DNA from 3 places in the Acidipropionibacterium virtanenii genome. Region 1 is predicted to be linked to each of the others. Evidence: predicted binding sites of a transcription regulator. Region 1 holds the regulator's gene; each other region holds the start of a gene.
What was found. Region 1 encodes HrcA, which represses chaperone genes, less so after heat shock. Its sites were predicted from a motif close to TTGGCACTCGNNNNNNNCGAGTGCCAA; they were not measured.

Region 1 (12,696 bases):
GGCCGACGAATCTCGTCGGCCTGATGGTCGCCCGGGCGTCGAAGAACGACAGGTAGGCGCTCCAGACGATCGGGATGTAGACGAAGACCAGCAGCCCCACCAGGAACGGCGTGACGAACACCGCGAACCACAGATTGCGCCCCTGACGGCCGCGGATCCGTTGCCAGACAGAGCGCCCGTCACCGCTCCCGGTGAGGTCTGCCGGCGTACTCACTTCTTGATGCGCTTCAGCTCGCTCCGGGCGGTCTTCTGCACCGAGGCGAACTCCTTCTTGGCATCGGCCTTCTTCTTGACGACGTTGGTGACCGCCGCGTTGAAGGCGTCGCCGATGGTGGAGGTCCACAGCAGCTCGGAGGCGTGACCCATCTTGTCGACGAATTCGGCAGCCTCCTTACCGGCTCCCGAGGAGATCTGCGAGGCCTTGGAGACCAGGTCGGTGCGCGAGGGGATGTGGGTGCCGTAGGAGTTGGCGAAGTCGACCTGCTTGTCGGTCTGGTCGACCCACAGCCACTTGTTGAACTTCTTGGCCCCCTCCACATTGGAGCCGGCCCCCTTGGCGGCCACGCAGGAACCGTAGGCGCCGAAGACCACGGCCTGGCGGCCCTTGTCGCCGAAGGCGGGGAAGGGCAGGACGCCGAAGTCGTCGCCCCACTTCTTCTTGACGTCGTTCAGGGCCCACAGGCCGGTCCACTGCATCGCGGTCTCCCCGTTGACGAACGGGGATCCGTCGAACCAGTCCTTCGAGGCACTGGTGAGCAGGCCCCCGGAGGTGGAGAAGTCCCGGTACGCGTTGACCGCGTCGAAGAAGTTGGACTCCATGAAGCCCAGGTCGGTGCCCTCGTCGTTGAGCTGCTCGAAGCCCGCGCTCCAGATGAGGAAGTTGCCCAGCACGCCCAGGCCGCCGTCATTTCCGGCGAAGAAGCCGCCCATGTCGGAGGTCTTGACGGCCTTGGCCGCCTTCACCAGATCGGCGAAGGTCTTCGGCGGATCCACCTTGGCCTTCTCCAGCACGGACTTGCGGTAGTAGAGCAGCTGCATGTCGAGGACCTGCGGGATGGCCCAGATCTTGCCGTTGTAGGTCATCCTGTCCAGCACGGGCTTGGAGAACTTGTCCTTGTCGTCGCCGATGACCTCGGTGAGATCGACAACCTGGCCCTGCTGGATCATGTCGAGGGTGGCGCCGTTCTCGGACTCGAAGACGTCGGGGATGCCGTTGCCCGACAGGAGGGTGGTGGCCAGCAGCTTCATGTAGTCGGTGCCCGGATTCCACTTCACCGTGACCGAGGCGTCCTTGTAGGCCTTGGCATAGCGGTTCACCGCCTCCTGGACGCCCTTCTCGCCGTACTCGTGGTACCACTGGATGAGCTTTCCGGATCCTCCGGAGGCGGCCGCGCTCGAGCTGGATCCGGTGCTCACGCCACCGGAGTTGGAGCCGCAGGCTGAAAGGACGGCGGCCGCGGCAAGACCCGTGGCGGCCCCGAAGAAATGACGTCGGGAGAGGTTCATGAGGATGAGCTTAGGGCTGGCGCTGTGAGATTTCACCCATCGGACGCCGCCGGTCAGCCGCTGGCGGAACAGCCGTTCAGCGTGTACATCCACGTGCCGTTCTGCGCGGCCCGGTGCGGGTACTGCGACTTCAACACCTATGTGCTGGGCTCCATGGGGGCCGGCGCCGTCCAGACCTATCTGGACGCGGCCCATACCGAGATCGAGACGGCCTCCGCACAGTTCCCGGCACTCGGTCCGGCGCGCACCGTGTTCTTCGGGGGAGGGACGCCGACCATGCTGACCCCCGCCCAGCTCGGGGGGCTCATCGAGCATGTCCGGAACAGCTGGGGGATGACCGGCGACGCCGAGGTGACCACCGAGGCCAACCCGGAGACCCTGTCGACGCCGGTACTCGACGGCCTGCTGGAGGCCGGCGTCAACCGCCTGTCGATGGGCATGCAGTCCGCCGACCGGGGAGTGCTGAAGCTCCTGGACCGGGTCCACACCCCGGGCCGTGCCGTCGACATGGCCCGGCTGGCCCGCGAGCGGGGATTCGACGACATCTCCCTGGATCTCATCTTCGGCACCCCGGGGGAGAGCCTAGAGTCCTGGCGTCGCAGCCTGGAGACCGCCCTGGAGGCCGAGCCCGACCACATCTCCGCCTACTCCCTCATCGTGGAGGAGGGCACCCGGCTGGCAGCCCGGATTCGTCGCGGGGAGGTACCGATGACCGACGAGGACGACCTGGCCGACAAGTACCTGGCGGCCGAGGAGACCCTCACCGGCGCCGGCTTCGTCAACTACGAGGTGTCCAACTGGGCCCGGCCGGGCACCGGCCCGGACGGCGTCGTGGACCTGCACCGGGCCGAGCACAACATGGCCTACTGGCTGGGCGACGACTGGTGGGGGATCGGGCCGGGCGCCCACTCACATGTCGGCCAGGCCCGCTGGTGGAACGTCAAGCACCCGGCCCGGTACGCGGCTCTGTGCTCCGCCGGCGAGCTGCCGGTCGACGACGGGGAGGTGCTCGGACCCGAGGAGCGCCACGAGGAGACGGTGCTGCTGAGGCTGCGGCTGGCCGACGGGCTTCCTGTGGCGGAATTGCGGGAGGAGGAGGTTCCCCGTGCCGCCAAGGTCGTCACCGACGGGCTCGGTACCGAGACAGACGGTGTGCTCCGGCTGAATCTGGAAGGCCGGCTGCTGGCCGACCGGATCATCACCGAGCTGCTTGTCTGATCGTCCTAATAGGCTTGCGGGTATGACCGATCGTTACAGCAAGGACGTTCTGAGCCCCGGCTGGCAGCAGAAGGGGAAGAAGAAGAGCGTCGATGTGCCACTGCAGATCGACATGGTGGTGGAGGATCCCTCCACCGGCTACGTCGGCGCCGTGGTGGCCTGGGAGAACGGGGTGGTGATCCTGGAGGACCGGCGCGGCGCCAGGCGGGCCTTCCCGGTGGGTCCGGGATTCTGGATCGACGGCGAGCCGGTCAACCTGTGCATCCCGCCGCGCCAGGGCACCGCACAGCGCGCCCACACCGCGTCGGGATCCCTCAGCAGCCCCGAGCACGAGGCCGCCCGGGTGGCGCTGCCCAGCCGCATCTATGTGGAGGGCCGCCACGACGCCGAGCTGGTCGAGAAGATCTGGGGCGACGACCTGCGCCACGTCGGCGTCGTCGTGGAGTACATGGGCGGCATGGACGATCTGGTCGGGATCGTCGCAGAGTTCAGGCCCGGTCCCGGGCACCGGCTCGGCGTGCTCGTCGATCATCTGGTGGCCGGGACCAAGGAGTCACGGGTCGCCGCCCAGGTCGCCAAGGGCGGTTACGGGGAATACGTCATGATCACCGGCCACCGCTTCATCGATGTGTGGCAGGCCATCAGGCCCGAGCGGATCGGCCGCAAGGCCTGGCCGGAGGTGCCGATGGACGAGGACTTCAAGCTCGGAACCCTGAAGAGGCTCGGACTGCCCCACGAGGACCAGTCCGATGTCGGGAAGGCCTGGCAGGCGATGCTGGCGAGGGTCCGCGACTGGCACGATCTGGACCCCCGGTTCAACACCGAGATGGAGCGGCTCATCGACTTCGTCACCACGGATCACCTTGAGGACGCCGGATGAGCCGATTGAGCGGCGAGGCCGTCTCACAGATCATCCGCGACGTCGCCGAACGCATCATCGACCCCGCGTTCGGCACGCTGAGCACTGCCCAGATCCACCAGAAGACTCATCCGGGAGACCTCGTCACCGACATCGACCGGCGGGCGGAACGGGCTCTGAGTGCCGAGCTGGTAGCACGTGGAGGCGGTGTCGCGGTGGGGGAGGAGGCGGTCTTCGCCGATCCCGCGATCCTGTCGGGCCTGCCCGAGGCACCCCTGGCCTGGGTGATCGATCCCATCGACGGCACCGGCAATTTCATCAAGGCATCCGACGACCACGCCGTGATGGTCGCGGAAGTGCGCGCCGGCAGGGCGGTGCGCGGCTGGATCTTCCAGCCCAGGCGCGGTCACATGTACTTCGCCGAAGCCGGAGCCGGGACCTGGTGCGACGGCGAGCGCCTCTCCCGTGGCCCCTCCGGCGATCCGGTGGTGGCCGTCACAACCCACAAGGCCTTCCACCAGGCCCCGCAGCCCGCGTCGGGGCCGCGGCTGGAGTGGGGATGGTCGCGCTGGTGCTGCGGGGTGGATTATCCGCGGCTGTGTGCAGGTGAGGTCGACGCCACTGTCTACCTGCATTCCCATCCCTGGGACCACTTGGCCGGCGCATTGATGGTGCGTGAACTCGGTGGGGTGGTGCGGACCGCGTCGGGACGGGATTTCGGTGTCACGGAGATCCCGGGCGACCCGTTGATCGTGGCATCCGACGAGCGGGCCCATTCGGCAGTCGCGGGGGCCCTGAGGCGTCTGTGACCTCTGGCGGTCTCACCGCCTGCTGAGCGGCAACAGACCTTTTCGGGTAATTCCCCGGGCGGCCAGTTGGTCGGCGATCCGGGGAATCCAGTCGGTGATCGTGGCCTGGGCGAAGGGCCACTCGTGAGCACCCTGGATCTTGTCGACCGGCGTCCCGGCCTCCATCGACTGCTTCACCTGGTCGACGCACCGGGAGATCCGCCCGTTCTGGGCCATCACGGCGTCGGCGTCGACCGGATCGCCGTGGCCGGGGATGTACCGCCCCTTCCCGTCGGTGGCGGTGATCATCGATCCGATCGCGGCAGGCCAGTTCCAGAAGTCGGTGGACTCGTCGGCCTGCGGGTCGCCCGAGGTCTCCACGAGGTCGCCGGTGAAGGTGATCTGCTCCCCGGGCACCCGCACGATCAGGTCGCCGTCGGTGTGACCGGCGCCGGGGTGCAGCACCTCGGCCCCCAGCCCTCCCAGATCCAGGTATGCCATGAGTGAGATGGGGTGGGCCACCGCCGGCGGCTCGGTCAGGTGCGCCAGTGCTCCACGGTGCATCCAGGCCTGTGCGCCGGGCACGCCGGCCAGCCCACCGGCATGGTCGTCATGATGATGGGTCACCACGATCCGGTCCACCGGGCGACCCAGCGCCCGGGCCGCGCCCCAGGCCAGTGCGCGGCCCTGATCCGGCGTCGACCCCGTGTCGACCAGCAGCAGATGCTCATCGCCGATGACCAGTCCGCAGGTCACCGCGCAGGGCTCCAGGCGCGTCGTCCACACCCTCCCCGTCAGCGGTGACCACTCGACCTCGGCTGTGATGTCCATGGCGACAGCATGGCACGCGATCGGCAGAGGGCGAACACGGCCGGGCGAACACGGCTGGGCAGAGCGGTAGACTGGCACTCCCGATCCATGAGTGCCAGAATCTACGGGATCCCAGGTGAGGAGGGACAGTGCTCGACGACCGCAAGCTCGACGTACTGAAGGCCATCGTCACCGATTACGTCTCGAGCAAGGAGCCGGTCGGCTCCAAAGCCCTGGTCGAGAGACACGGCCTGAGAGTCTCGCCGGCCACGGTGCGCAATGACATGGCGGCTCTGGAGGAGGAGGGGTACATCACCCATCCCCACACCAGTGCCGGCCGTATCCCCACCGACAAGGGGTACCGCCTCTTCGTCGACCGGATCGCCACCGTCAAGCCCCTGTCGGCCCCCGAGAGGCGGGCCATCATGAGTTTCATGAACGGCGCCGCCGACCTGGACGACATCGTGACCCGCACAGTCCGGCTGCTCGCCCAGATCACCCACCAGGTGGCGATCATGCAGTACCCGGTGGCCTCCTCGGCGACCGTCCTGCATCTGGAGCTGGTGAGCCTGTCGACCGATCGGGTGCTCGTGGTGCTCATCACCTCCTCGGGCACCGTCGAGCAGCGCATCATCGATATGCCCGGGCACACCGAACGGTTCATCGTGGGGCTCCGGTCCCGGCTCAACGACCTGCTGGTGGGCTGCACCATTGCCGAGGCCGCTGAGGCCCTGGCCGGGTTCATCGACGAGTTCGGTCCCGACAGCTCCGCGGCGGTGTCCGGCGTCGCCGCCGCGGTACTGGAGATCCTCGCCACCGACCCGTCGGCCCGGGTGGTGGTCGCCGGGGTGCCCAACCTGGCCGGCTTCGGGATGGCCTTCGAGACCTCGGTCCGGCCTGTGCTGGAGGCCCTGGAGGAGCAGGTCGTCCTGCTGAGGCTGCTCGGGGAGGCCACCTCCTCCGGGGCCGAGGGTCTGACGGTGCGCATCGGCACTGAGAACCCCGATGAGAACTTCCGGTCGACGTCACTGGTCGCCAGCACCTATGGTGACGACGGTGGCCGGGCGGGCCTGGGTGTCGTCGGCCCGACGAGAATGGACTACCCCTCGACCATGGCCGCGGTGCGGGCGATCGCCCGGTACGTGGGCCGGTTCCTGTCAGAAGGATGACCGCAGCAGATGAGCGATGACTACTACGAGGTGCTCGGCGTCTCCCGCGACGCCAGCGCGGACCAGATCAAGAAGGCCTACCGCAAGAAGGCCATGAAGCTCCACCCCGACGTCGCCGGGCCGGGCTCCGAGGACGCCTTCAAGAAGGTCCAGGAGGCCTACGAGGTGCTCCAGGATCCGCAGAAGCGCGCCGTCTTCGACCGCGGAGGCGATCCCAACGCCGCCGCCGGCGGATTCGGGGACAGCGGATTCGGCGGCGGTTTCGACTTCACCAATCTGGTCGACGCCATGTTCGGCGGAGGCAGTCCCTTCGGCGGCTCCTCCCGAGGCCCCAGATCGAGGGTGCGCCGCGGCCAGGACGCCTTGGTGCGGATGCGCCTCACGCTGGCAGAGGCGGCCTTCGGGATCACCAAGCCCCTGGACATCGACACGGCCGTGGTGTGCCCCAAGTGCCACGGCAAGGGGGCGGAGAAGGATTCCGAGCCGGTCACCTGCACCACCTGCGACGGCCGCGGCGAGGTGACCACCGTCGAGCGCTCCTTCCTCGGCAATATCCGCACCACCCAGCCCTGCCCCACCTGCCGCGGATACGGCACCGTCATTCCCAACCCCTGCCCGGAATGCTCCGGGGAGGGCCGGGTGCGCACCTCCCGCACCATCAACGTCAAGATCCCCGCCGGGGTGGCCGACGGCAACCGGATCCACCTGGACTCCCAGGGTGAGGTGGGTCCCGGAGGCGGACCCGCCGGCGATCTCTACGTCGAACTGGTGGTCGCCCCCCACGAGGTCTTCCGCCGCGAGGGCACCGATCTGGAGATGGCCATCTCGGTGCCGATGACCGCGGCGGCGCTGGGCACCACGGTCGCCGTGCGCACCCTGGAGGCCGACCGCGAGGACATCGACGCCGATCAGGGCAGCGTCGACGTCGAGATCCCCGCCGGCACCCAGTCGGGCACCCGCATCGTGGTGCACGGCCGTGGCGTGCCGAAGCTGCGCAGTCAGGGCCGCGGCGATCTGGGGGTCACGCTGCTCGTCGACACCCCCACCAGGCTCAACAGCAGGCAGCGCGACCTGCTGCGCGCCCTGGCCGAGGCCCGCGATGAGACCGAGACCAGCGCCTCGGTACACACCACCGGCTCCAAGGGCGTCTTCTCCCGCATCAAGGAGGCCTTCGGCGGATGACCGAACCCTGCTTCATCGCCGCGATCGGTGACGCCGGGCCCGGCTCGGTCGTCGAGATATCCGGGGCGGAGGGGCACCACGCGGCGGCGGTGAGGAGGATCGGGGCCGGGGAGTCGGTCCTGGTGACCGACGGTGCCGGGTCCGCGGTCCGCGGGCCCGCGGTCGAGATCGGGAAGAACGTGGTGCGGGTCCGGGTCGTCGACCGCCTGAGCAGTCCTGCCAGGACCCACCGGTGGATCGCCGTTCAGGCACTCACCAAAGGCCCTCGCGCCGACCTGGCCGTCGAGACACTCACCGAGCTCGGCGTCGACGAGATCATCGCCTGGCAGGCGTCCCGGTCCATCTCCCGTTGGAGTCCGGACAAGCGGGACAAGGGGCTCGCCAAATGGCGGGCCACCGCCCGGGAGGCGACCAAGCAGTCCCGCCGGTTCACCGTGCCCCAGATCACCTTCGCGACGTCCATCCAGGTCGCCGGGAGGATCGGCGCCGCCGACGCGGCCTTCGTGCTCCACGAGTCCGCCACCGCCCCGATCAGACGGGCCGACCTGCCCGCATCCGGTGACGTGATCCTGATCGTCGGGCCCGAGGGCGGTATCAGCCCCGACGAACTGCAGACCTTCACCGACGCCGGCGGCCATCCGGTCCGGGTGGCCGACGCCGTGCTGCGGGCCTCGACCGCACCGGTGGTCGGTCTGGCCCAGCTCCAGGCGCTGGCGAGCATCTGACCCGTCGGGCGTCAGACGCGCCGATTCCGCAGTGTCAGTCCTGGACCGACTTCACCAGGTCCAGTACCGCGGGGTACAGCGGATGCTCGGGCTCGAGCCCGGTGACGGTCTCGACGACCTTCTCGGCCGGCTCGTCGGCCAGCAGCCGCTGAAGTTCCACAGCCTCCTTGTCGTCGGCGTAGTCGAAGCGCAGGGCCGCGCCGATCGCCGTCAGCAGGGCGTCCGCGGAAAGGCCCCGCTCGGCCAGCTGCGAGGCGGGACCGACGAAGCGATCGTTGCGCGACAGCTTGCGCAGCGGCGAACGTCCCACCCGCTCGACCGTGTCGGGCAGATAGGGATTGGCGAACCGCCGCATGATCTTGGCCGCGTAGGACTCGAGCTCCGTCCTGTCGAATCCGTACTTCGCGACGAGCAGCGACCGGGTCTCGGCGAGCACGGCGGAGACCGCGTCCTCGATGTCGCCCTCATTGAGCGCGTCCGAGATCTTCTCCACCCCTCTGGCGTACCCGAGATAGGCCGTCGTCGCATGGCCGGTGTTGACGGTGAACAGCTTGCGCTCAATATAGGGCGCGAGATCGGGCACCCAGGTGACGCCGGGGATCTCCGGACGTCGGTCGCCGAACGGCCCGGTCTCGATGGCCCACTCGAAGTAGTTCTCCACCGTCACGTCGAGCCCCGGATCCTGGGCGGGAACGATGCGGTCAACCGCGGTGTTGGCGAAGACCGCGCGCTCGTCGAGATCGTCGCCCTCGTAGCGCGAGCGGATCTCGGCCTCCAGAATGCTGGTGGCGCCGATCGCGTTCTCGCAGGCCATCACCGCGACCGGCGGGGCCGAGGCCGGGCGAGCGGCGATACCCGCGGCAATGCCCGGAGCCACGAACTTGAGGATCGAGACCCCCACGGCGGTGGTGACCACGTCGGCGGCGGCAATGGCACCGGTGAGCGTCTCGGAGTCCTTCGCTGAATTGATCGCGGAGAACCCGCTCACCACATGCGTGCGCAGCTCGTCACCGACCTCGTGGACCTCATAGGAATCGGCCCCCTGGAGCTGCTCGATCAGCTGATCGGCCACATCCGCGAAGGTGAGTTCGTAGCCCGCCTCCGCCAGCAGCAGGCCGACAAAGCCTCGTCCGATGTTTCCTGCGCCGAAGTGCACTGCACGCATGCCCACGCCTTTCCTGAGATTGCGACGGACCCATCGCTGGTACATCCGGTGCGACGGCGTCGCCGCCCGGGCCTCGTCTCCGGTCAGGCTAGCAGGCGGCCCGCCGGTCCTGTGGACCACTCCACCGGATGTCCGGTTGTGTGGGGAATGGCCTGAACCTTGGGCAGACCTGATGAACTCTCACATCATCCAACAACTTGACAACCTATACCGCCCCAGCGAGACTACGGCCCAGATCGATGCTGATCGTCACTGCCGACATTGGCCTCGTTGGTGACCCTCGGCCTAAGATCGACCCAACATTCTGGAGATCACATGTCCTTACCTGACGCGAGCGTCAACAAGAATCTCGAAGGCCGAGGTGTCAGGGCCTCGGTCCAGCGCTTCGGCGGGTTCCTGGCCGGCATGATCATGCCGAATATCGGCGCGTTCATCGCATGGGGCCTCATCACAGCCTTCTTCATCCCCGCGGGCTGGTTCCCCAACTCCGAACTCGCCAAGCTCGGCGATCCGATGCTCACCTACCTGCTGCCCCTGCTCATCGCATACACCGGCGGCACGACCGTCAACGGTCGGCGCGGCGGCGTCATCGGCGCGATCGCCGTGATGGGCGTGATCGTCGGTGCCGACATCCCGATGCTGCTGGGCGCCATGATCATGGGCCCGCTGGCGGCCTGGCTGCTAAAGCAGCTGGACAAGCTGCTGGAGGGGCACATCCCCTCGGGCTTCGAGATGCTCATCGACACCTTCTCGATCGGCATCCTCGGCATGCTGCTGGCCCTGCTGGGCCATGTCGGCATCGGGCCCATCGTCACCACTCTGATGGGCTGGCTGGCCTCGGGCGTGGCCTTCCTGATCCGCCACAGCCTGCTGCCACTGGCCTCGATCTTCGTCGAGCCGGCGAAGGTGCTGTTCCTCAACAACGCCATCAACCACGGCATCCTCACCCCGTTGGGCATCGAGCAGTCCAAGGCCGCCGGCAAGTCCATCCTGTTCATGGTCGAGTCGAACCCCGGCCCCGGCCTCGGGCTTCTGCTGGCCTACCTGGTGTTCGGCGCCCGCAAGATCAAGGAGTCGGTGCCCGGCGCGCTCATCATCCACCTGTTCGGCGGCATCCACGAGATCTTCTTCCCCTACGTGCTGATGAAGCCGAAGGTCATCCTGGCCACCATCGCCGGTGCCATGAGCGGTCTCCTGGTCGCCACCTGGACCGGTGCGGGTCTGGTCGGACCGCCCGCCCCGGGATCGATCATCGCCTGGTTCCTGATGACCCCCAGGGGCGCGTACCTTCCGATGATCCTCGACTTCCTCACCGCCACGGTGGTGTCCTTCGTCATCGCGGCCCTGCTCATCAGACCCGACCGCAAGAAGGACGAGGCGGCCGACCTGGGCGGCGTCTCCACGACGACCGCCACCGCCGGTGCGGCCTCGGCGCCCGCGACCGCGGTCTCCGCCGGCGGTGCCCTGGACGGCAACCTCATCACCAAGGTCATCGTGGCCTGCGACGCCGGGATGGGCTCCTCGGTGATGGTGGCCTCGTCCATGAAGAAGAAGCTGGCTCCCTACGGGGTCGAGGTGGGTCACACCCCGGTCAACGACATCCCGCCCGACACCACCCTGGTGCTCACCCAGGACGGCCTGGTTGACCGCGTCCAGAAGATGGTGCCCAACGCCCAGGTAGTGCCTTTCACCAACTACATGGGCGACCCGGCCTTCGAGCGGGTGGAGCAGGCCGTCAAGGCCGCCCACAGTGGCGCCGCGGCTCCCGCTGCCGCTCCTGAGGCCGCGCCGGCCCCCAGAACGGCCAGCTTCGGCGGCGGTGTGCTGACTGCCGAGGGAATCCGGCTGGGGCTGCACGCCGCGGACAAGGATGACGCGATCCGTCAGGCCGGTCAGGTGCTCGTCGACGTGGGCGCTGCCGATCCGGCCTACATCGACGGCATGCTCGCCCGGGAGGAGCAGATCTCCACCTACATGGGCGAGGGCGTCTCGATCCCGCACGGGGTCAATGAGGCTCGCGTCCACATCAAGAAGGCCGGTCTGGGATTCCTTCAGTTCCCCGAGGGCGTCGACTGGAACGGCAACATCTGCTACGTGGCGATCCCGATCGCCTCCACGTCCGACGAGCATCTGGAGATCATGGCCTCCCTGGCCCGGGTCCTCGCCGACACGGCGACCGCCGAGCAGCTGCGCAACGCCTCCACTCCGGAGGAGGTGCTGGAGCTCCTGGCACCCGAACAGGGCTGACAGACCGCGACGAAGGAGGGGCCCGATCATCGGATCGGGCCCCTCCTTCTGCCGTACCCGGCCTACTGGTTCTTCTTGCCGGCGCCGCCCAGGGCGATGCACAGAAGGCCCCCGGCCAGGCTCAGGTTCTTGAAGAAGTGGATCTGCTGCCCCTGTCTGGCCTCTGGCTCGGCCTCCCAGAAGGGATGGCCGACGATCGTGACCGGAATCATCTGGGCCGCCAGGACAGCGGCTGCGCAGCGGGGCTTGATGCCGAGCGCCAGGGCCGCGCCGGCGGCGGTCATCACGGCTCCGTCGAGCTTGACCAGTGACGCGGAGTCCGCGGAGTCGGCCAGGCTCCGGACCGACGCGGGCAGCTTCTCCTTGGCGCCGTCGACGGCGGGTGCCATGTGTTCGGCATTCCTGAACTCGCCGATGCCGCCGTTGATGAATGTGGCGGCCAGTGCGGACCGGGCGATGAACTTCAGCACAGACATGTGTCTCCTTCTCGGGGTGGCTCTCTCTTCTGATCTGGTATCAGATCTGTGATGCACCCTCGACCATATCCGCGTCGCATGACGAGGAGGTGCCGGTCACCTCGCGAGACGCTAGCCGGACAGCCCCAGGGCGAACGGCAGGACGGTTCCTGCACCGCTTCGGCGCAGCAGCCGTGCGGCGACGGCCATCGTCCACCGGCTGGTGACCAGATCGTCGACCAGGAGCACGGGAGCGCCGTCCAGGCGGGTCAGCCCGGCCGCGAGATCCTCGCCGACCCGGAACCGGTCGCACACATCGCGGACCCGGAAGGCCGAGTTCACCCGGGGATCCAGCCGGCCCGATCCGGGCGCCAGGTCCAGGGCTCCCAGGTATTCCAGCCTGCCGGCCCTGGCGATGCCCCGGGCCAGGGATCCCACGAGACCGGGACGGCCGACCGACGGGATGGCGACCACCCCGGCCGGCCGCAGGTCCCAGTCCCAGTCCGACAGGACCCGCAGGCATGCGCCGGCCAGCGGGCCCGGCACCTCGGCGTCGAGAGGGATTCCCTGGT
Region 2 (6,268 bases), 530 kb from region 1:
CGTCAATGTCACATCCTGCTACGGCGTATCACGATGATCACCAGCTGAACCGGACGAGGTGATCCCATGACTGCGACCTATGCCGAACGGCTCTCTGCGGCGCTGGCCCGCCGGGGCCATGCGATCACACCGGCCGAGGCTGCTGAAGCGGTCCGCGAGGCCACCGGGGCGATCACCGAGCCCCTCTCGGGGGTGAGCGGGATTTCCTCCTGGCCCACAGCGGGCTGAGTGCCGCCGATCTGTCGGCCGAGTCCCGGATTCGCGACCGGGCGGTCCTGGAGGCCGACCGGGCGGAGGCCGCCAACCGGATGCGCCGCGAGAGCCTGACCACCGAGGAGGTCGCTGAGGTTCTGGGTCGGCCGGCGTCCAGCGTCCGGCGGTTGAAGGCTCGCGGCGACCTGTACGGCCTGGATGACGGGCCCGGACGCGGATCCCGGTTCCCGGCCTGGCAGTTCACCGGGGACCACCGTGTGACCCCCGGTCTGAGGGCCGTGGTGGCGGCGCTGCCGGACTTCTGGAGCCCGGCGTCGGTCGAGCGGTTCATGACGCGTCCCCGTGAGCGTCTCGATGACTGCTCGCCGGTCGACTGGCTGGCCCAGGGCGGCGACGTCGCCCCGGTGGTGGCTGCCGCGGCCGAGCAGGCGTGGCGGTGAGCCCTCGGCGCAGGACGAGGAATCCCCGGGCACCGCGGGTCCCGCTGAGCTTGGCCAAGGGCGACATCGCAACGTGGACCGGCGCGCTGTGGCGGATCCACACCGTCTCCGGGGCGCATCCGGCGGCCTGGGACGGCCTGCGCACCCGGGGCCCGATCGAGGACAACCGGTGGGATCCCCAGCCGCCGCCCGTCGGTGATCACCCCGGGATCGGCGTCTCGTACACGGCGCCGGACCCCGTGACGTGCATCTCCGAGGTCTTCTTCGACGACGCGAGGATCGAGGTGTCGGGCGACCGTGTCCTGTCGGGCTGGTACCCGGCCCGGGCCCTGAACCTGCTCGATCCGGCGAGCGACGACTGGACGGTGCGCCACGGGGCCACCGCCTCGCTGACCAGCGCGCCCCGATCGGGCTGCCGAGCCTGGGCCGCGGCCATGGCCGCCGAACTCGCCGGCCGCATCGACGGGCTCGTGGTGCCCTCGACGATCACCGGGGACCCCATGGTCGTGTTCACCGGTGCGAGCGATTCATTCCCACCGGCCCCCGCCTTCAGCCGGCCGCTGGACCATCCGGACGTGCTCGCGGTGGCAGTCGCGGCAAGAGCGCGTCTGGGCTGGCCGTTGGGGTGAGCACCCTACTCGTCATGGTGGCGGGCCATCCCGTCGCTGACGGCCCTCAGGCCATCACCTGCTCCCACTCCGAGCGGTGCGCCAGCATGCCGCGGACGGCCTCCTGGGCGGCCTCCAGGCTGTGATGGGCTCCCCAGCCGCACTGGGTCTCGTTGGCGGCCGGAACGGCGTCCAACCCGAGGATGTCGTTGAAAGTGGACTCCACCAGGTCGCAGGTGGCCGGGACATCGGGCTCTCCGGCCATGATGAGGTAGAAGCCGGTCTGGCAGCCCATCGGCCCGAAGTCGATCACAGCGTCGGAGTGGTTGCGCACGCACTCGGCGAAGGAGTGCTCCACGGAGTGGACGGCCGGCATCTCCAGGTGGTCCTGGTTGGGCTGGCAGAACCGCACGTCGTACTTGGTGAGAGTGTCGCCCTTCGGCAGGTGCTTGACGTCGGCGACCCGCACGAACGGGGCGGCCACCTTGGTGTGATCGAGGTTGAAGCTCTCCACATTCATCTTCTGTGTCATGCCCCCCATCATGTCGCGGACGTCACGACTGCATGAGATCACCCCTGGACGGCTCCGACGCCGGCCAGGAATCCGTCGCAGTTGCCCTGCACCTGAACCTGCTCGCCGGCGGGAATCCACAGGGCGTGGCCTCTGACGGTCTCCTCGGTACCCGATGAGCTGGAGCACACCGCGTGACCGCCGAGCACCAGCAGGATCCTGGGGCTGCCGGAGGCCGGGAGCATCCGGACATTCCCGGGCCTCAGATGCAGCGCCCACAGCCGGCACTCGGGGAAATCGGTGGGGTACTCGTCCAGCTCGCCGTCACCGGCCGGATCGACGAGGTGGGCTCCGCAGGACGTGAAATCGACGATGCTGATGAGCGCGTCGACGTCGATGAGCTTGTCGGTGAGCCCGCCGCGCACGATGTTGTCGGAGTTGGCCGAGATCTCGACCCCGGTCCCCGACAGATAGGTGTGGAGGGTGCCCGGCGGTACCCGGAGCGCCTGGCCCGGCGACAGGTGGACGCGGTTGAGCAGCAGGGCGGCGAGGATCGTGGAGTCGTCGGGGCGATGCTCGTCCAGCTGGACGGCGGTGCGGCAGAACTCGCCCAGATCGCTGTCCTCGCCGACGTGGTTGACGGCGGCCGAGACGACCTCCCGGGACATCGCCCGGCGCTTCGAGTCGACCGTCAGGGCGTCCAGGAAGACCTCGGCGAGGGCCGCCGGCCCCGACCTTTCGGTGAGCGGCCCGAGCACCGGGTCGAGGGAGGTCCTGGTCCCCAGGGCGTCGAACAGGGCGCGGGTGTGGAGAGGATCGCGGAAACCGTACAGGGCCTCGACGTCGCTCAGCGCCACCATCAGTTCGGGGCGCGGCCAGTCGTCGACGAAGGTGCGCTGCTGGGCCTCGACCCCCGCCGCCATGGATCGTGCGTGCCCGTCGCGGGCCGATTGACGGCCGGGGTGGGCCTGGAGGCTGAGCGGCTTGGCTGCCGAGAGGACCTTCAGCAGGAAGGGCAGCCGGTCGCCGAACCGCCTCCTGCTCGCGTCGCCGAGCTCCTCAGGGTGCAGGCGCAACCTCTCCAGCAGCGACGACTCGGCCGCCGAGGACGGATCCGACTCGTAGGCTCCCAGCCAGTACTCGGCTTGGGGAAGGCCGTCCTGTTCGCTGCCCAGAATGTGCGGGATCGCGTCCATCGACCCCCAGGCGTAGTTCCTGATGCTGCCGGACAGCCGCTCCATCGAGATTCCTCCCAGTCGTGGGGGCCCGGTCTTCGCACCGTCGCGGCGGGCCCGCACCTCAATCATGACAGGTCCGACCCACAACTCCACCGGGTCGTCGGCGCGACGGATCGGGAAGGCCCGCCGAGTAGAATCTCACGGTGACGACGAACAGCCATCAGGATGATCCGGAGGACGGGCTGGCCCCCTCCGACGCCGCGCTGCTGGAGCTGGAGGACGCCTGGCAGCTGGGGCGTCTCAGCGATGACAAGGAGGCCCTCATCCGCGACCGGCTGGGCGTCTCGTCCCCCCGCTACCACCAGCGTCTCAATGAGCTGCTCGACGATCCCGTGGCGGCCTCGCACTCCCCGGCCCTCATCGGCAGGTTGAGACGGGTCCGCGAGCAGCGTCGCGCGGCCCGCTCCGCCGACCGGCTGGAGTGATCGGCCGCCGGACTCCTGCGTGCAGTTGCGGAAACGACTCTTTGCACTCCCTTGGGGCGAGTGCTAAAAATGATGTTGGCACTCGGCTAGTGAGAGTGCCATCGTCGTGATCGGTGTTGCGAGCTCCGGGCACGACGTCGTTTCCGGTGATGAGATCACCAGATCGTCCGTCGCGGGCATCACGGGAGGCGCACATCACGGGGTCGGCGGATCCCGTCACATGCAGACCTGACGTCCAGGGCCCAGTGGCCCACCGGAGCGGAGGACTCCCCACAAACATGGCTAAGCTCATCGAATTCAACATCGAGGCCCGCCGCGGGCTGGAGAAGGGTATGAACACCCTCGCCGACGCGGTCAAGGTCACCCTCGGCCCCAAGGGCCGCAACGTCGTCCTGGAGAAGTCCTGGGGCGCCCCGACCATCACCAATGACGGCGTCTCCATCGCCAAGGAGATCGAGCTCGACGATCCCTACGAGAAGATCGGCGCCGAGCTGGTCAAGGAGGTCGCCAAGAAGACCGACGACGTCGCCGGAGACGGCACCACCACCGCCACCGTGCTGGCCCAGGCCCTGGTTCGCGAGGGTCTGCGCAATGTGACGGCCGGAGCCAACCCGATGAGCCTCAAGCGCGGCATCGAGAAGGCCGTCGAGGCCATCAGCGCCAAGATCTCCGAGCAGGCCATCGACATCGAGACCAAGGAGCAGATCGCCGCCACCGCGTCGATCTCGGCCGCCGACGCCACCGTCGGCGAGGTCATCTCCGAGGCGATGGACAAGGTCGGCAAGGAAGGCGTCATCACCGTCGAGGAGTCCAACACCTTCGGGCTCGATCTCGAGCTCACCGAGGGCATGCGCTTCGACAAGGGCTACATCTCCGGGTACTTCGTCACCGACACCGAGCAGATGGAGACCGTCCTCGACGATCCCTACGTCCTCATCGTCAACTCGAAGGTCTCGAACCTGAAGGATCTCCTTCCGGTTCTGGAGAAGGTCATGCAGTCGGGCAAGCCGCTGCTGGTCATCGCCGAGGACGTCGAGGGCGAGGCCCTGGCCGGCCTCATCGTCAACAAGATCCGCGGCACCTTCAAGTCCGTCGCCGTCAAGGCCCCGGGCTTCGGCGATCGCCGCAAGGCCATGCTGGCCGACATCGCCATCCTCACCGGTGGCGAGGTTGTCTCCGAGGAGGTCGGCCTGTCCCTGGACGCCGTCACCCTCGACCTGCTGGGCAAGGCCCGCTCGGTGCGCGTCACCAAGGACGAGACCACCATCATCGACGGTGCCGGGGACTCCGAGCAGATCGCCGGCCGGGTCACCCAGATCCGCAACGAGATCGAGAACTCCGACTCGGACTACGACCGGGAGAAGCTCCAGGAGCGTCTCGCCAAGCTGGCCGGCGGCGTGGCCGTCATCAAGGTCGGCGCGGCCACCGAGGTGGAGCTCAAGGAGCGCAAGCACCGCATCGAGGACGCCGTGCGCAACGCCAAGGCCGCCGTGGAGGAGGGCATCATCCCCGGAGGCGGTGTCGCCCTGATCCAGGCCGCGAAGGCTGCCGATGTCCCCGGCCTCGAGGGCGATGAGGCCACCGGTGCGCAGATCGTCTTCGACGCCTGCACCGCGCCGCTCAGGCAGATCGCCGTGAACGCCGGCCTCGAGGGCGGCGTCGTCGCTGAGAAGGTCGCCGGGCTGCCTGCCGGAGAGGGCCTCAACGCCGCCACCGGCGAGTACGTCAACATGGTCGACGCCGGGATCATCGATCCCGCGAAGGTGACCCGTTCCGCCCTGCAGAACGCGTCCTCCATCGCGGCTCTGTTCCTCACCACCGAGGCCGTCATCGCCAACAAGCCCGAGCCCGTCAAGGCTCCCGCCGGCGGCGACATGGACGGCATGGGTGGCATGGGCGGGATGATGTGATCCTGTTCTGAAAGGCGAGGGGCGACCCCCTTCGAACCCCCGGCGGTGGCTCTGCGTGACGCGATTCTGCGGCGCAGGGCCACCGTCCTCGTCTTCCCCAAGGGCACTGTCGAGTTGATGTTGGTCATTCCACATCAACTCGACACTGCCCGAGAGCCTCGGGTGCCGCCGCCCCGCGTCCTCCGAACTGGGGATTCCTCGTTGTGATGGTTCTCAATAGCGTGAGAGCCATGACCTCGGGTGACCCTGACGTGGGTGTCAGCATTCGCTTCCTCCCAGCTCCTGGCTGGCCTGTTCCTCCCGATCCGAGCTACCTGCCGCCTCAAGGGTGGGCACCCGATCCATCATGGCCTCCTGCTCCGGCGGGCTGGGCGTTCTACGTGGATGCCGCTGGGCAGCCGGTCGTCCCGCCGCAGAGAGCCTGGGCTCCTCCGATGGTTCGGGTGGCTCCCTCGGCATACGGGGCTCCGGTCGTCACAGTGTCGTCTCCCGCCTCGCCGGTGAAGTCACACCGAACGCGCGCGATCATGCTGGTGATCGTGGGGACCCTGGTGCTGGCTCTGGCCGGCGCAGGGGCGTGGTGGTACTGGCCGGGAGGGCCCAAGCTGAAGGCGGAGGATGCGAGCCGAGTGTTCACGACCGGACTCGGCGGGATCAGGAATCAGGGCGCGGCCGTCAGCGGAGCCACGCTGGTGAAGAACTCCCTGGACAGCGACGATGCTCAGACCGCAGGTCTGGGGGAGGATCATGCCTGTCGGGACAATGACCTGAGGTCTCAGCTGCAGAGCGAAGGCATGGGAAAAGCAATCGCCTATCAGGAGTTCGGCACCGACGCCACAGTGAAGTACTCGCGACAGGCCAGCGAGACATCTGGATCGTTGGTGGCGTTCGGCACGCGCAATGATGCCAAGTGGTTCTGGCGC
Region 3 (12,696 bases), 970 kb from region 1:
CCATCGGCGCGAAGAACTCCGCCCGGGCGTCATCGCTGATGTACCCGGCCGTCACGGCCACCGGTTCGATCCGGCGTGCGCGGCAGGCCCGAGCCACATCGATGGCGTACTCGGCGAAGATGACCGGGTCGTTGTAGGTGAAGGCCACCGACCTGGCTCCCCAGTTCTCCGCGGCCTCGGCGATCACATCGGGGCCGGCCTCGGCCGCCAGGGTGTCGAACTGCCGCGAGGTGGAGATCTCCCAGTTCTGGCAGTACTTGCAGCCCAGATTGCAGCCGGCGGTGCCGAAGGACAGCACCGGGGTGCCCGGGTGGAAGTGCGCCAGCGGCTTCTTCTCGATCGGGTCCAGGCAGAACCCCGAGGAGCGGCCGTAGGTGTCCAGCACCATGTGGTCATCCTCGCGCAGCCGCACGAAACAGAACCCGCGCTGGCCGTCGCGCAGACGGCAGTTGCGGGGGCACAGGTCGCACTGTATCCGTCCGTCGTCGAGCCGGTGCCACCACTTCGCGGCGTTCGTCTGCTGTTGAACGGTTCCGGTGCTGGGCGTCATCTCAGGGCTCCTTCCATGCCGCGACGGTGTAGCGCTCGATGTCGGCGTCGTCGTCCCACCAGTCCGCGGGCAGCCCCGCCTTGCGCTTGAGCTGGTCCCGGAATCGGGCAGGATCGGGGAGTTCCTCCCACACCTGTGGCAGGAAGGTGCCGCGATGGGCGCGCCAGGACAGGATCACGCCATCGATGCCGGGGCGCAGCCGGTGCGCCAGATCGGCCTGGTCGACGAACTCGAGTGGTTCGGGCGCCGAGAGCACCGAGATCTCAACACGGAGTCCGTCGAGTTCGCGCCGGGTCACGGCGGGGAACCGAGGATCCCGGGTGGCCGCGGCCACCGCATTGCCGGCGACATCGGCGGCCAGTGGACGCCATGCCCGCAGAGATCCGATGCAGCCGCGCAGACTGTCGTCGTCGCGCACCGTCAGGGTCACGAAGCAGGCGCCCTCGCTCTGCGCCCATGCGGGGGTCGGGGGCGGTTCGACCGGCGCTCCCAGGTGCGCGGCGATGGATGAGCGGGCCGCCGGCAGCAGCCAGGCGCCGGCTTCGGCGGGGAGGCCGGATCGTGCGGTGCCTTCGTGGTGGATGGGGGATCGCCGCCTCATGACGAGGCCTCGGTGGTGAGCGCCAGGGACGCGTAGCCGACGACCCGCGAGGGGTCCCCGGCCGTGTCGGCGGAGGTGGCCCTGGCCAAGATGTGCGTGAGCCAGCCGAGCTGCCGGGCGGCGTGCAGCATGCCGTTGAGCGGATAGGCCCCGCAGGCCCGGTCGGCGGAGATCGTGTCCTGCCGGTCGAGGATCCGGGAGATCGTGCGGTCATCCAGGCGCCGGGCCTGGTCGTGGGCGTGATAATGGGACAGGTCGGAGCTGATGACGATGAATGTGTCGGGATCGGCCGCCAGCTTCTCGATGACCTGGGCGACGGAGCCGGGTTCGGCCAGGCCCACCGCCAGTGGCGTGATCGGCACGTCACCGAGGATCCGTTGGATGAAGGGGATCTGCACCTCCAGCGAGTGCTCCTCGGCATGGGTGGCGGCATGCACGCTCACCTGGGCAAGGCCGTCCAGCCCCGACGCGTCCACGGGGCAGACGCCCAGCGGCGTGGCGTAGCGGCAGGTGGCCGGCAGTGCCAGGCCGCTGATCGCGACCCGGTGGGTGGGGCCAAGAACGGCGATCCGGCGGGGCGGGCGCTGCACGGCGAGGCGGGCGAGCAGCCGGTAGCCGTGGGCGGCGACCTGCCCGGAGTAGACGTAGCCGGCGTGCGGGACGATCAGCCCCCGCAGGAGAACGGGATCGATCTCCTCCTCATCGGAGTCCGTCGAGGCCAGAAGCCGGTCGATCGTCCCGGCGAGTTCGACGGGATCGGCGGGGTAGAAGAATCCGGCCACCGCCGGGGGCCGGGTCGTGTCCTGGGCTCTCATCGTTGTCACCCCCTGTCCACCACTGGCGTACACCATCGCCATGCACCCTTGCCCGACACCATTGGCGCACGCGACATCTCAGCGTTCGGTCCTGCCCCCAGGATAGGCGTGCTGCGGCCTGACGACAGAGCTGCCGGGTGAGGAATCTCCTGAGGTCCGGGCCTGTTGGGGCAGACTGGGGGGCCATGATGACTCCGGTTCTGACGACCCTCGGATTCGTGCTCCATCCCGACCGCGAGCGGGTGCTCATGGTGCACCGGGTGGCCCGTCCCGATGACGACCAGCTCGGCAAGTACAACGGGCTGGGAGGCAAGGTGGAGCCCGGCGAGGACGCGGCGTCCGGGATGCGCCGGGAGTTGCGCGAGGAGGCCCGCATCGAGGTGGACTCGATGTCGCTGCGCGGCACCGTCTCGTGGCCCGGCTTCGGGCGCCACGGCGAGGACCATTTCGGGCTGATCTTCGTCATCGACTCCTGGCACGGAGACATCCCCGACGCCAACGCCGAAGGGCCGCTGAGCTGGGAGCGCATCGACCGACTGTCCGAGCTCCCGATGTGGGAGGGGGACCGGTTCTTCCTGCCACTCGTCTTCGACGAGGCCGTTCATCAGTTCCACGGCTGCATCCCTTACGAGAACGGCCGCCCCACCGGGTGGAGCCGCACCCTGTTGTGATGTTGCTCCCCGGCGATCCCCAATGTGGCGTCAGGCGGCGCGATCCGGCTGGTTCCCCCTCCGGATGCCTGTGTGCGCCACATTGGGGGCCGGAGCAGCGCCATAGGCTGAGGCCATGGATCCGGATCTGGCACGGCGACTCACCTCGGCCGAGGGAGCCGAGGCCCTGGATGCGGCACGCGCCGAGACCGACCCCGACTCGCTGGGCGCCGCGACGCGCCTGCGCTCCCGGTTCGATCCGGATCTGGCGGCTGCTGCACTGGACCAGGTCTCGCTGCGCAGCCGGGCCGTCGACAAGATCGGTCCGGCGGGCGCCCAGATGATGTGGACCCGCGATGGCCTGGAGCAGGCCACCCGCGGCCCGGTGTCGGCCTGGCGCGCCGCCCGCCTCAGACAGGCCGGAATCAGGCGCGTCGTCGATCTGGGCTGCGCATGCGGAGCCGACTCGCGCGCCTGTCTGGACGCGGGCCTGGAGGTCACCGCCGTCGAGATCGATCCCGCGGTCGCAGAACTCGCCCGGTTCAATCTGCCCGGCGCCCGAGTGCTGTGCGGCGACGTGGAGGCCCTGGCTGACGAACTGATGGCGGGTGCCGCAGCCACCGCCGTGATGCTCGACCCGGCCCGCCGCACCGGACGAGGGCGCAGCTGGCGGATCGAGGACATCCGACCGTCCTGGGGGTTCGTCCGGCAGATGCTGGCCGGGCCCTTCACGACCGTGGTCAAACTCGGCCCCGGCGTGCCAAGGGAGCTTCTCCCCGAGGGCGTGAGGGTCGACTGGGTCGGGCACCGGCGCGACCTCGTGGAGGCCGCCCTGTGGTCCGGCACCGAGTCTGGATCCGGTGGTTCTCGGCACAGCGCCGTCCTGGTGGGGGAGGACCCCTCAGCGCCTCTGACCCTGCTGGGAGGAGAGCCGGCGCTGAGCACCGGACCGGTGGCCGATCACCTCGCCGAGCCCCATCCCGCGGTGATCCGTGCCCGGGCCATGAGAGCCGCTGCGTCCGGCGCCGACGTGCACCTTCCGGCCCCGGGGATCGCCTATCTGCTCGCCCCCGAGCCGGTGGCCTCGCCCTGGCTCACCTGGTTCCGGATCCTCGCGGAGATGCCGTTGGCGGAGAAGGTCCTGCGGTCCTGGGTGCGCGAGCACCGGGTGGGCACTCTGGAGATCAAGGTGCGCGGTCTGGACGTCGATCCGGCGGCGCTGCGGCGCAGGCTGCGGCCCAGGGGTCCGAACCGTGCCACATTCATCCTCATGCCCACCAGCGAGGGCGCCCGGGCCCTGGTGGCCCGTCGGGTCGAGGGCTGAGGGCTCACACCTGGAACCGGGCGTGCACGGTGGCACTGACGGCGATGTCGGCGGGGGAGAGTTTCACCGACTCGCCCCCGGGAGCCCCCGTCGCGGCCATCGCCCGGGCGCGGTACCCCGCGGGTTCGAGGTCGCCTCCGGGCGCGACTGCGGACACATCGTTCAGCAGCCCGGGATCGGCGACCGCCAGCGCCCGCGGAGTCTGCTGCCCGGCGGCCTTCGCCAGCACCTCCGCGCGGTGGGTGGCGTCGCGCACCGCCCCGGTGAGCACCTCATCGGCCACCCGGTCGCGGGTCTTCTCGGTGAGGGTCCATTCGACCTCATCGACCGACAGGCCGCGGGTCTCGGCCCACCGCGTCCCCCACCTCGACAGGGCGGAGAAGTCGGCGAACTTCACCTCGATCGCCGACGAGGTCCGATAACGGATCGGCATCACGATGCCCTCACTGTTGTACGGTCGCCAGGCCTGGGTGGTCTGCGCCCCCACCGAGTACCAGGTGGCCGCGCCGCTCTCCTCGAGATCGACGAGCTGGTACCGCAGCTCCTCGGTCGTGCCGGTCGCCGCCCGGGTGACCACTGCGCGGTCGTCCCCCTCCGCGCCGGAGGTGAGTCGCACGGTGCCACGTTCGGCCGGAAGGCTGAGCGTGAAGGTTCCCTTCACGGTGATGATCATGAACGCCATTGTGTCCGACTCCGCGGACACCTCGCGGGGATCGGCATAGCGCCGGGGGAAGGGCGCGGCACCGGGCACCAGGTGACGGCCGCACGCCGGTCTCTGGCACTCGGGTTGAAGGAGTGCTAACGCCGGTGTACTTTTCTTGTTGGCACTCTCCTAGGGAGTGTGCCAACGGACCGGTGGCACCCGCGACGTCGGCGGTCCGCTCGCAGCTCGGGGCTCGCAACCCCAGGCGCGTGATTCGAATGATTCGTCTTCATCATGAAAGGGGTCTTGACGTGGCAACCACGATCAAGCCGCTCGAGGACCGCGTCCTCGTCCAGCCTCTCGAGGCCGAGCAGACCACCGCTTCCGGACTCGTTATCCCGGACACCGCCAAGGAGAAGCCGCAGGAGGGCCGCGTCATCGCAGCCGGCCCCGGCCGTGTTGACGACAAGGGCACCCGTGTCCCCATGGACGTCAAGGAGAACGACGTCGTCATCTTCTCCAAGTACGGCGGCACCGAGGTCAAGTACAACGGCGAGGAGTACCTGCTCCTCAACGCCCGCGACATCCTCGCGATCGTCGAGAAGTGAGGCGCTGATACATGGCAGCCAAGCAGCTTCAGTTCGACGAGGAGGCCCGCCGCTCCCTTGAGCGCGGCGTCGACACCCTCGCCAACACCGTCAAGGTGACGCTGGGCCCCAAGGGCCGTTACGTCGTCCTCGACAAGCAGTACGGTGCACCGACCATCACCAACGACGGCGTGACCGTCGCCAAGGAGGTCGACCTCACCGATCCGTACGAGAACCTCGGCGCCCAGCTGGCCAAGGAGGTCGCCACCAAGACCAACGATGTGGCCGGCGACGGCACCACCACCGCCACGGTGCTGGCCCAGTCCCTGGTCCATGAGGGTCTTCGCGCGGTCGCCTCCGGGGCCAACCCGGTCGGGCTCAAGCGCGGCATCGATCAGGCGGTCACCGCCGTCGTCGACGAGCTCAAGTCCATCTCGCGCGCTGTGGAGACCACCGCCGACATGGCGAGCGTCGCCACCATCTCCAGCCGTGACGAGCAGATCGGCGAGCTCATCGCCGAGGCCTTCGACAAGGTGGGCAAGGACGGCGTCATCACCGTTGACGAGTCCCAGACCTTCGGCACCGAGCTCGAGTTCACCGAGGGCATGCAGTTCGACAAGGGCTACCTGTCCCCGTACATGGTGACCGATCAGGACCGCATGGAGGCCGTGCTCGAGGACCCCTACATCCTCATCAACTCCGGCAAGATCTCGTCGATGAACGATCTCCTGCCGCTGCTGGAGAAGGTCATCGGGGTTCGCGGCACGCTCTTCATCGTGGCCGAGGACGTCGACGGGGAGGCCCTGTCCACCCTGGTCGTCAACAAGATCAAGGGCACCTTCAACTCGGTGGCCGTCAAGGCTCCGGCCTTCGGCGACCGCCGCAAGGCCATGCTGCAGGACATCGCCACCCTCACCGGCGGCCAGGTCGTCGCCCCCGAGGTCGGCCTCAAGCTCGACCAGGTGGGCCTGGAGGTGCTCGGCCGCGCCAAGAAGGTGGTCGTCTCCAAGGACGACACCACCATCGTCGACGGCGCCGGCTCCACCGAGGACGTCGCCGGTCGTGTGGCCCAGCTGCGCGCCGAGTACGACGCCTCTGATTCCGACTGGGATCGCGAGAAGATCCAGGAGCGGATCGCCAAGCTCGCCGGCGGGGTCTGCGTCATCCGCGTGGGTGCCGCCACCGAGGTGGAGCTCAACGAGAAGAAGCACCGCATCGAGGACGCCGTCTCGGCCACCCGCGCGGCCATCGAGGAGGGCATCGTCGCCGGCGGCGGCTCGGCTCTCGTCCACTCAGCCCGCGTGCTCTCCGGCGGCCTCGGCCTGACCGGCGATGAGAAGGCCGGAGTCCAGATCGTCGAGAAGGCCGTGCGCGAGCCGCTGCGCTGGATCGCCGAGAACGGCGGGGAGCCCGGCTATGTCGTGGTCTCCAAGGTCGCCGAGCTGGAGCCCGGGCACGGCTACAACGGCAGGACCGACGAGTACGTCGACCTCATCGCCGACGGCGTCATCGACCCGGTGAAGGTCACCCGCTCCGCGCTGGCCAACGCCGCCTCGATCGCCTCTCTGCTGCTCACCACCGAGACCCTGGTGGTGGACAAGCCCGAGGATGACGACGAGAAGTGAGTCATGAACCTCTTCTGAGGTTCTGAGATCGGCCCCGGCTGCTGCCGGGGCCGATTCGCGTTCCGGGCACCGATAGTGTGGGCCGGGCCACTGACTGGAGGATCCGCATGCCCCTGACTGCCCGCCGACGCCGCCTCGTCGAGGTCCTCGCGGTCGGCTTCGCCGGGTCGGGACTGATGGCCTGGTGGGCGTGGCTGGACGAGGAGCCGGGCCATCCCGAACAGCTTCACGGCATCCAGATCGGACCCTGGCTGCTCGGCCTGCTCGGCCTGGTGTTGCTCCTGACGGCATGGTTGCGCTCGGCCTCGCTGAAGAGCCGACGCGGGCTCACCGCGGCATGCTGGTCGACACCCATGCTCGTCACCCGGCCGATGCTCAGCCAGGACTCCTGGGCCTACGCGGCTCAGGGCTGGCTGCTGGCCCACGGGCACAACCCCTACCTGGTGGCCCAGGGGCAGGCCGGCCCGATGGCCGCCCATGTCGACTGGCACTGGAGCGGCACCACGGCCGTCTACCCGCCGGGCAGTTTGTGGATCCAGGCGGCCATGACCGCCCTGGCGGCGAACCATCCCTACTGGTCGATCCTGGCGATGCGCATTCCGGCGGTGGTGGCGATGGTCGTCATCGCCGTGGCGGTGGCCCGGATGGCCCGGATGACCGGGGCGGACCCTCAGCTGGCCCTGTGGCTGATCGTCACCAACCCTCTCGTGCTGCTCAACATCATCGGCGGGGCACACAACGACGGCCTCCAGGTGGCCATCGCCCTGGTCGCCCTGTGGTCCGGGTGGTCACTGGCCCGGGCACGACGGCCGTGGCTCGGCCTGCTGGCAGGAGGAGCCCTGGTCGGGTTGGCGGGGACGATCAAGCAGCCCGGGGTGCTGGCGGGCCTGGGGCTGGTGGCACTGGTGCACCGGCAGGTGGTGACCGATGGCGGACGCGACACCTGGCGGGCCCTGGTCGGGCGCACCCTGACCGGGGCCGTGGCCGCGATCGCGGTCTTCACAGGGGTGTCGGCCATCGGCGGGCTCGGGCTGGGGTGGCTCAACGACACCGCCGGGACCCCGGCCTCGGTGACCAGCGACTCACTCATCGCGATGACGGTCCAGGTGATCGGATGGACCGGAATCCCGGTTGCCCGGCTCGTCGGACCCGCCACGACGATCAGCCTGGTGCTCACGGCCGCGGCGATCATCTGGTGCTGGGCCCGATGGGGTCCTGTACCCGGGTACCGGGCGGCGGCCGGCAGCCGGCCGCTGGCACTCCAGGCGGCTGCCCTCGCCGCCTTCGCGATCTGCGGGGCGAGCCTGCAGCCCTGGTATCTCATCGGGGCGCTGGCCGTTCTCAGCCTCACTCCGCTGACCAGGCGTCTCACCGCCGGCCTGGTCGTGGCCGGCGTTCTGGGCTCCGGGCTGTGCTTCCTGCAGTGGTTCTCCTCACCCTTCCTCGCACTTCCCGTCGCGATCCTGACCTGGCTGGTGGTATGGCTTCCGGCCCGGGGGCATCAATGGTGGGAGTCGGTGGCCGCGGCCGCCTCCGGAGACCCGATGAGGGCCGGTGAGAGGGTCGAGGCGGGCGGCGCCTCAGGACTAGGATGACGACCACCCCAGGTGAAAGGCCGCCCATGAGTGATCGCGTTCCTGATGACAGCGGGATGTCCGCCGCGGACCCCGGACGCAGCCCCCTCGAGGAGATCGCGCCCCTGGCGCTGACCTTCGATGACGTGCTTCTGCAGCCGGTGGAGAGCAACGTCATCCCCTCCGAGGTGGACACCGGGACGCTGGTGTCCCGCAATATCCGGATCGCCATTCCCCTTGTCAGCGCGGCGATGGACACCGTCACCGAGACGCGGATGGCCGTCTCGATGGCCCGCGAGGGAGGCCTGGGCATCCTGCACCGCAACCTGTCGATCGCCGACCAGGCCCACATGGTCGACCAGGTGAAGCGGTCCGAGGCCGGCATGATCGACGAGCCGATCACCATCGGCCCCGACGCCACCCTCGCCGCGGCCGAGGAGCTGTGCCACACCTACCGGATCTCCGGGGTCCCCGTGGTCGACGAGCGCACCCGCCTGCTGGGCATCATCACCAACCGGGACATGCGCTTCGAGGAGGACCCGGCCCGCCCGATCCGCGACGTCATGACGGCGATGCCGCTGGTGACCGCCCCGGTCGGCACCGCCCCCGCCGACGCCCTCAGGCTCCTGGCCGCCCACAAGATCGAGAAGCTGCCCCTGGTCGATTCCGACGGCAGGCTCAAGGGGCTGTTCACCCTCAAGGACTTCGTGAAGTCCGACCAGTACCCCCGGGCCACCAAGGACCCCCAGGGCAGGCTGCGGGTGGGCGCAGCGATCGGGTTCTTCGGGGACTCGTGGGAGCGGGCCATGGCCCTGGTGGAGGAAGGCGTCGATCTCATCGTCGTCGACACCGCGCACGGCCACACCCAGGGCGTCCTCGACATGATCGCCCGGCTCAAGCACGAGAAGCGGGCCGCCGGGGTCGACATCGTCGGCGGCAACATCGCCACCTACAAGGGCGCCAGGGCACTGTGCGAGGCCGGGGCCGACGGCGTCAAGGTCGGCATCGGGCCCGGATCGATCTGCACCACCCGGGTGGTGGCCGGCGTCGGCGTGCCCCAGGTGACCGCCATCGTCGACGCCACCCGGGCCGCACGGCCCCACGGCGTGCCGGTGATCGGCGACGGCGGCCTTCAGTACTCCGGCGACATCGCCAAGGCCATCGTGGCCGGGGCCTCCACCGTCATGCTCGGCTCCCTGCTGGCCGGATGCGAGGAGTCCCCCGGGGACCTCGTCTTCATCAACGGCAAGCAGTTCAAGAGCTACCGCGGCATGGGATCGATGGGTGCCATGTCGGCGCGCGGGGAGAAGCTGTCCTACTCCAAGGACCGCTACTTCCAGGGCGACGTCTCCTCCAACGACAAGATCATCCCGGAGGGCATCGAGGGCCAGGTGGCCTATCGGGGGCCGCTCGGCAACGTGGCGTACCAGCTGGTCGGCGGGCTGCGCCAAGCCATGTTCTACACCGGCGCGCGCAACATCGACGAGATGCACGCCAAGGGCCACTTCGTGAGAATCACCTCCGCCGGCCTGCGCGAGTCCCACCCGCACGACATCCAGATGACTGTCGAGGCCCCCAACTACTCCGGCCGCTGAGGCCGCGGCGGTCCGAAGGGGCCGGCAGGAAAGGAAACATGTACGACATCGGACGAAGCAAGCGCGCGACGAGGGCCTACGGACTCGACGACGTCTCCATCGTGCCCTCCAGGCGTACCCGGGACACCGATCAGGTGAGCCTCGACTGGCGGATCGACGCCCTCACCTTCGACTTCCCGATCATGGCGGCTCCGATGGACTCGGTGATGAGCCCCCGGACCGCCATCGAGTTCGGACGGCTCGGCGGACTGGGCGTGCTCAACCTCGAGGGCCTGTGGACCCGGTACGAGGACCCGAGCGGCCTGCTGGAGGAACTCGCCGGCATCGACGACCCGCTGGCGGCGACCCACCGGATGCAGGAGATCTACGCCGAACCGATCAAGAAGGAGCTCATCACCGAGCGGATGTCTCAGATCCGGGCGGCCGGGGTCCCGGTGGCAGGGTCGCTGTCGCCGAAGAACGCTTCCCAGTTCGCCGACGTCGTGGAGAAGGCCGGGGTGGACTTCTTCGTCATCCGCGGCACCACCGTCTCGGCCGAGCACGTATCAGACCGCTCCGACGTGCTCGACCTGCGCAAGTTCATCTACGACCTCGACGTGCCCGTCATCGTGGGCGGCTGCGCCACCTACCAGACGGCCCTGCACCTGATGCGCACCGGCGCGGCCGGCGTCCTCGTCGGGTTCGGCGGCGGGGCGGCCCACACCACCCGCCAGGTGCTGGGCATCGAGGTGCCGATGGCCTCGGCGATCGCCGATGTGGCCGAGGCCCGGCGCGACTACATGGACGAGTCCGGCGGGCGCTACGTCCACGTCATCGCCGACGGATCGGTGGGGCGGTCCGGTGACATCGCCAAGGCGATCGCCTGCGGGGCCGACGCCGTGATGGTCGGATCGCCGCTGGCACGGGCGAAGGAGGCTCCCGGGCAGGGCTGGCACTGGGGTTCCGAGGCCTGGCACGGCACCCTGCCGCGCGGCGAACGGGTGCGTTTCGACTCGGTGGGCACGCTGGCGGAGGTGGTCAACGGGCCGTCGCGGATTCCCGACGGCACCATGAATCTGGTCGGCGGGCTCCGCCAGTCGATGGCCACCACCGGCTACTCCGACGTCAAGTCGTTCCAGCGGATCGAGCTGATCCTGCACTGAGCCGGCGGGGCCTCATTGCTGGCCGTCTTCGATCGATAGGCTCATGCCAGTGCGGCGGTAGGTAGTTCCTGGTGGACGGTCGGTCTGGTGATCTCGGCAGGCTTGTGCGGCTTGTACCTGTTGCGCCGTCGGCGTCCGGTCGCCGTGTTCGTGGCCATGTCGAGCGTCGCTGGGGTGCAGGCCGTTCTGGGCGCGGGGGTGATGGTCTCCGACGTCATGCTGGCGCTGGGGCTGTATAACGTGGCCAGTCGGGCCCGGGACCCGGTTCCGCATCGGCCGGGGGAATGGGCTGGCCACCAGAGCCACGCAACTGGGCAGTGGCACCGTCGCACCACATGCTGACGCGCAATCATCCTGGGCAAGGAGGCTGTCATGCCTTCTGATGCCGACGGGATGACTCTGCGGGGAGATCGAGCGGTCCCCGATGTGGCGCTGACCGGCGGAAGCGGGCCAGTACGACCGTCGAGGCCGCTGGACGCCACGTTGGGGCACGGGTTCGAGGGATCCGGGACGGAGACGTCCAGATACCGGGGAGACAGTGCCGGCGCCAGTAATGTGGGCGGCATGAGCGAGGTGCACCCGGAACTGGCTGAGCTGCGCAACAGCATCGACAATATGGACGCGGCTCTGATCCATCTGCTCGCGGAGCGGTTCAAGATCACCCAACGGGTCGGTGTGCTCAAGGCCACGCAGGGGCTGCCGCCGGCGGATCCGGAGCGCGAGAAGGAGCAGGTCGCCCGGCTGCGCCGGCTAGCGGAGGCGTCCCATCTGGACCCCGAGTTCGCGGAGAAGTTCATCAGTTTCATCGTCGCCGAAGTGGTGCGCCACCACGCCGATATCGCCGAGGCCCACCAGAGGATCGACCCTTCGGTCTGAGGCCGTGAGCCCTGGCGAGCGTGGAGGGACGCCGAGCACGGTCGCGAACCTGACTTGTTCGGGGAGGCCGCGAGCCCTGGCGAGCGTGGAGGGGTCGCCCCCTCCGCTCAAAACTATGCGATGACGTCCCCGGAGTGCACCACGCTCGGGATGCCGACTATCACCGATCCTGGGGCGACGTCCTTGACCACCAGGGCATTGGCCCCGATCTTGGCGTCATCGCCGACCGTGATGTCGCCGATCACCTTGGCTCCGGCGCCCAGCAGCACGCGGTCGCCCACAGTGGGATGCCGCTTGAAGCGTCCACGGGCCCGCCCGCCGAGTGTCACCTGGTGATACATGAGCACGTCATCCCCGACGATCGCGGTCTCGCCGATGACGACTCCCATCCCGTGATCGATGAAGAAGCGTCGGCCGATGGTGGCGCCGGGATGGATCTCGATTCCCGTCCAATGCCGGGAGGCCTGCGACATCAACCGGGCGAGCGGTCTCAGCGCGGGGGTTCGCGTCCAGATCAGATGGGCGATCCGGTGGGACCAGATGGCATGCACCCCCTGGTAGGAGATGGCCACCAGGAACCGCGAGGTGGCGGCCGGATCCTCCCGCATCGCCGCGTCGAGATCCTCTGACATCCGTTCCCGGACCATCTGGAGACGCTCACGCAGGGGTCGTTGTGTCATGGAGTTCCACCTCACCGATCGAGACGTGTCGCGG

Region 2: groL (chaperonin GroEL) is a predicted target of HrcA. The motif match lies at 3,511-3,537, and genes of this name have one in related genera.
Region 3: groES (co-chaperone GroES) is a predicted target of HrcA. The motif match lies at 4,716-4,742, and genes of this name have one in related genera.

The regions. Positions count from the first base shown of each region.
Region 1 covers NZ_CP025198.1:2,088,018-2,100,713, reverse strand. The annotation lists gene JS278_RS09690 (carbohydrate ABC transporter permease) at 1-214, opposite strand, end outside; gene JS278_RS09685 (ABC transporter substrate-binding protein) at 211-1,506, opposite strand; gene hemW (radical SAM family heme chaperone HemW) at 1,531-2,724, shown strand; gene JS278_RS09675 (DUF3097 domain-containing protein) at 2,747-3,604, shown strand; gene JS278_RS09670 (inositol monophosphatase family protein) at 3,601-4,392, shown strand; partial or broken gene JS278_RS09665 (MBL fold metallo-hydrolase) at 4,585-5,202, opposite strand; gene hrcA (heat-inducible transcriptional repressor HrcA) at 5,331-6,350, shown strand; gene dnaJ (molecular chaperone DnaJ) at 6,360-7,532, shown strand; gene JS278_RS09650 (16S rRNA (uracil(1498)-N(3))-methyltransferase) at 7,529-8,257, shown strand; gene JS278_RS09645 (mannitol-1-phosphate 5-dehydrogenase) at 8,292-9,422, opposite strand; gene JS278_RS09640 (PTS mannitol transporter subunit IICBA) at 9,738-11,669, shown strand; gene JS278_RS09635 (DoxX family protein) at 11,732-12,145, opposite strand; gene JS278_RS09630 (RecQ family ATP-dependent DNA helicase) at 12,257-12,696, opposite strand, start outside.
Region 2 covers NZ_CP025198.1:2,616,499-2,622,766, reverse strand. The annotation lists gene JS278_RS16050 (hypothetical protein) at 67-228, shown strand; gene JS278_RS12195 (hypothetical protein) at 309-653, shown strand; gene JS278_RS12190 (RES family NAD+ phosphorylase) at 650-1,282, shown strand; gene JS278_RS12185 (S-ribosylhomocysteine lyase) at 1,329-1,793, opposite strand; gene manA (mannose-6-phosphate isomerase, class I) at 1,832-3,013, opposite strand; gene JS278_RS12175 (DUF3263 domain-containing protein) at 3,154-3,435, shown strand; gene groL (chaperonin GroEL) at 3,714-5,345, shown strand; gene JS278_RS12160 (hypothetical protein) at 5,873-6,268, shown strand, end outside.
Region 3 covers NZ_CP025198.1:1,114,668-1,127,363, forward strand. The annotation lists gene amrS (AmmeMemoRadiSam system radical SAM enzyme) at 1-550, opposite strand, end outside; gene amrA (AmmeMemoRadiSam system protein A) at 552-1,151, opposite strand; gene amrB (AmmeMemoRadiSam system protein B) at 1,148-1,966, opposite strand; gene JS278_RS05075 (NUDIX hydrolase) at 2,152-2,637, shown strand; gene JS278_RS05080 (class I SAM-dependent methyltransferase) at 2,753-3,940, shown strand; gene JS278_RS05085 (SIMPL domain-containing protein) at 3,945-4,613, opposite strand; gene groES (co-chaperone GroES) at 4,895-5,191, shown strand; gene groL (chaperonin GroEL) at 5,203-6,795, shown strand; gene mptB (polyprenol phosphomannose-dependent alpha 1,6 mannosyltransferase MptB) at 6,903-8,390, shown strand; gene guaB (IMP dehydrogenase) at 8,447-9,964, shown strand; gene JS278_RS05110 (GuaB3 family IMP dehydrogenase-related protein) at 10,003-11,106, shown strand; gene JS278_RS16760 (DUF7134 domain-containing protein) at 11,194-11,448, shown strand; gene JS278_RS05120 (chorismate mutase) at 11,671-11,982, shown strand; gene cysE (serine O-acetyltransferase) at 12,096-12,662, opposite strand.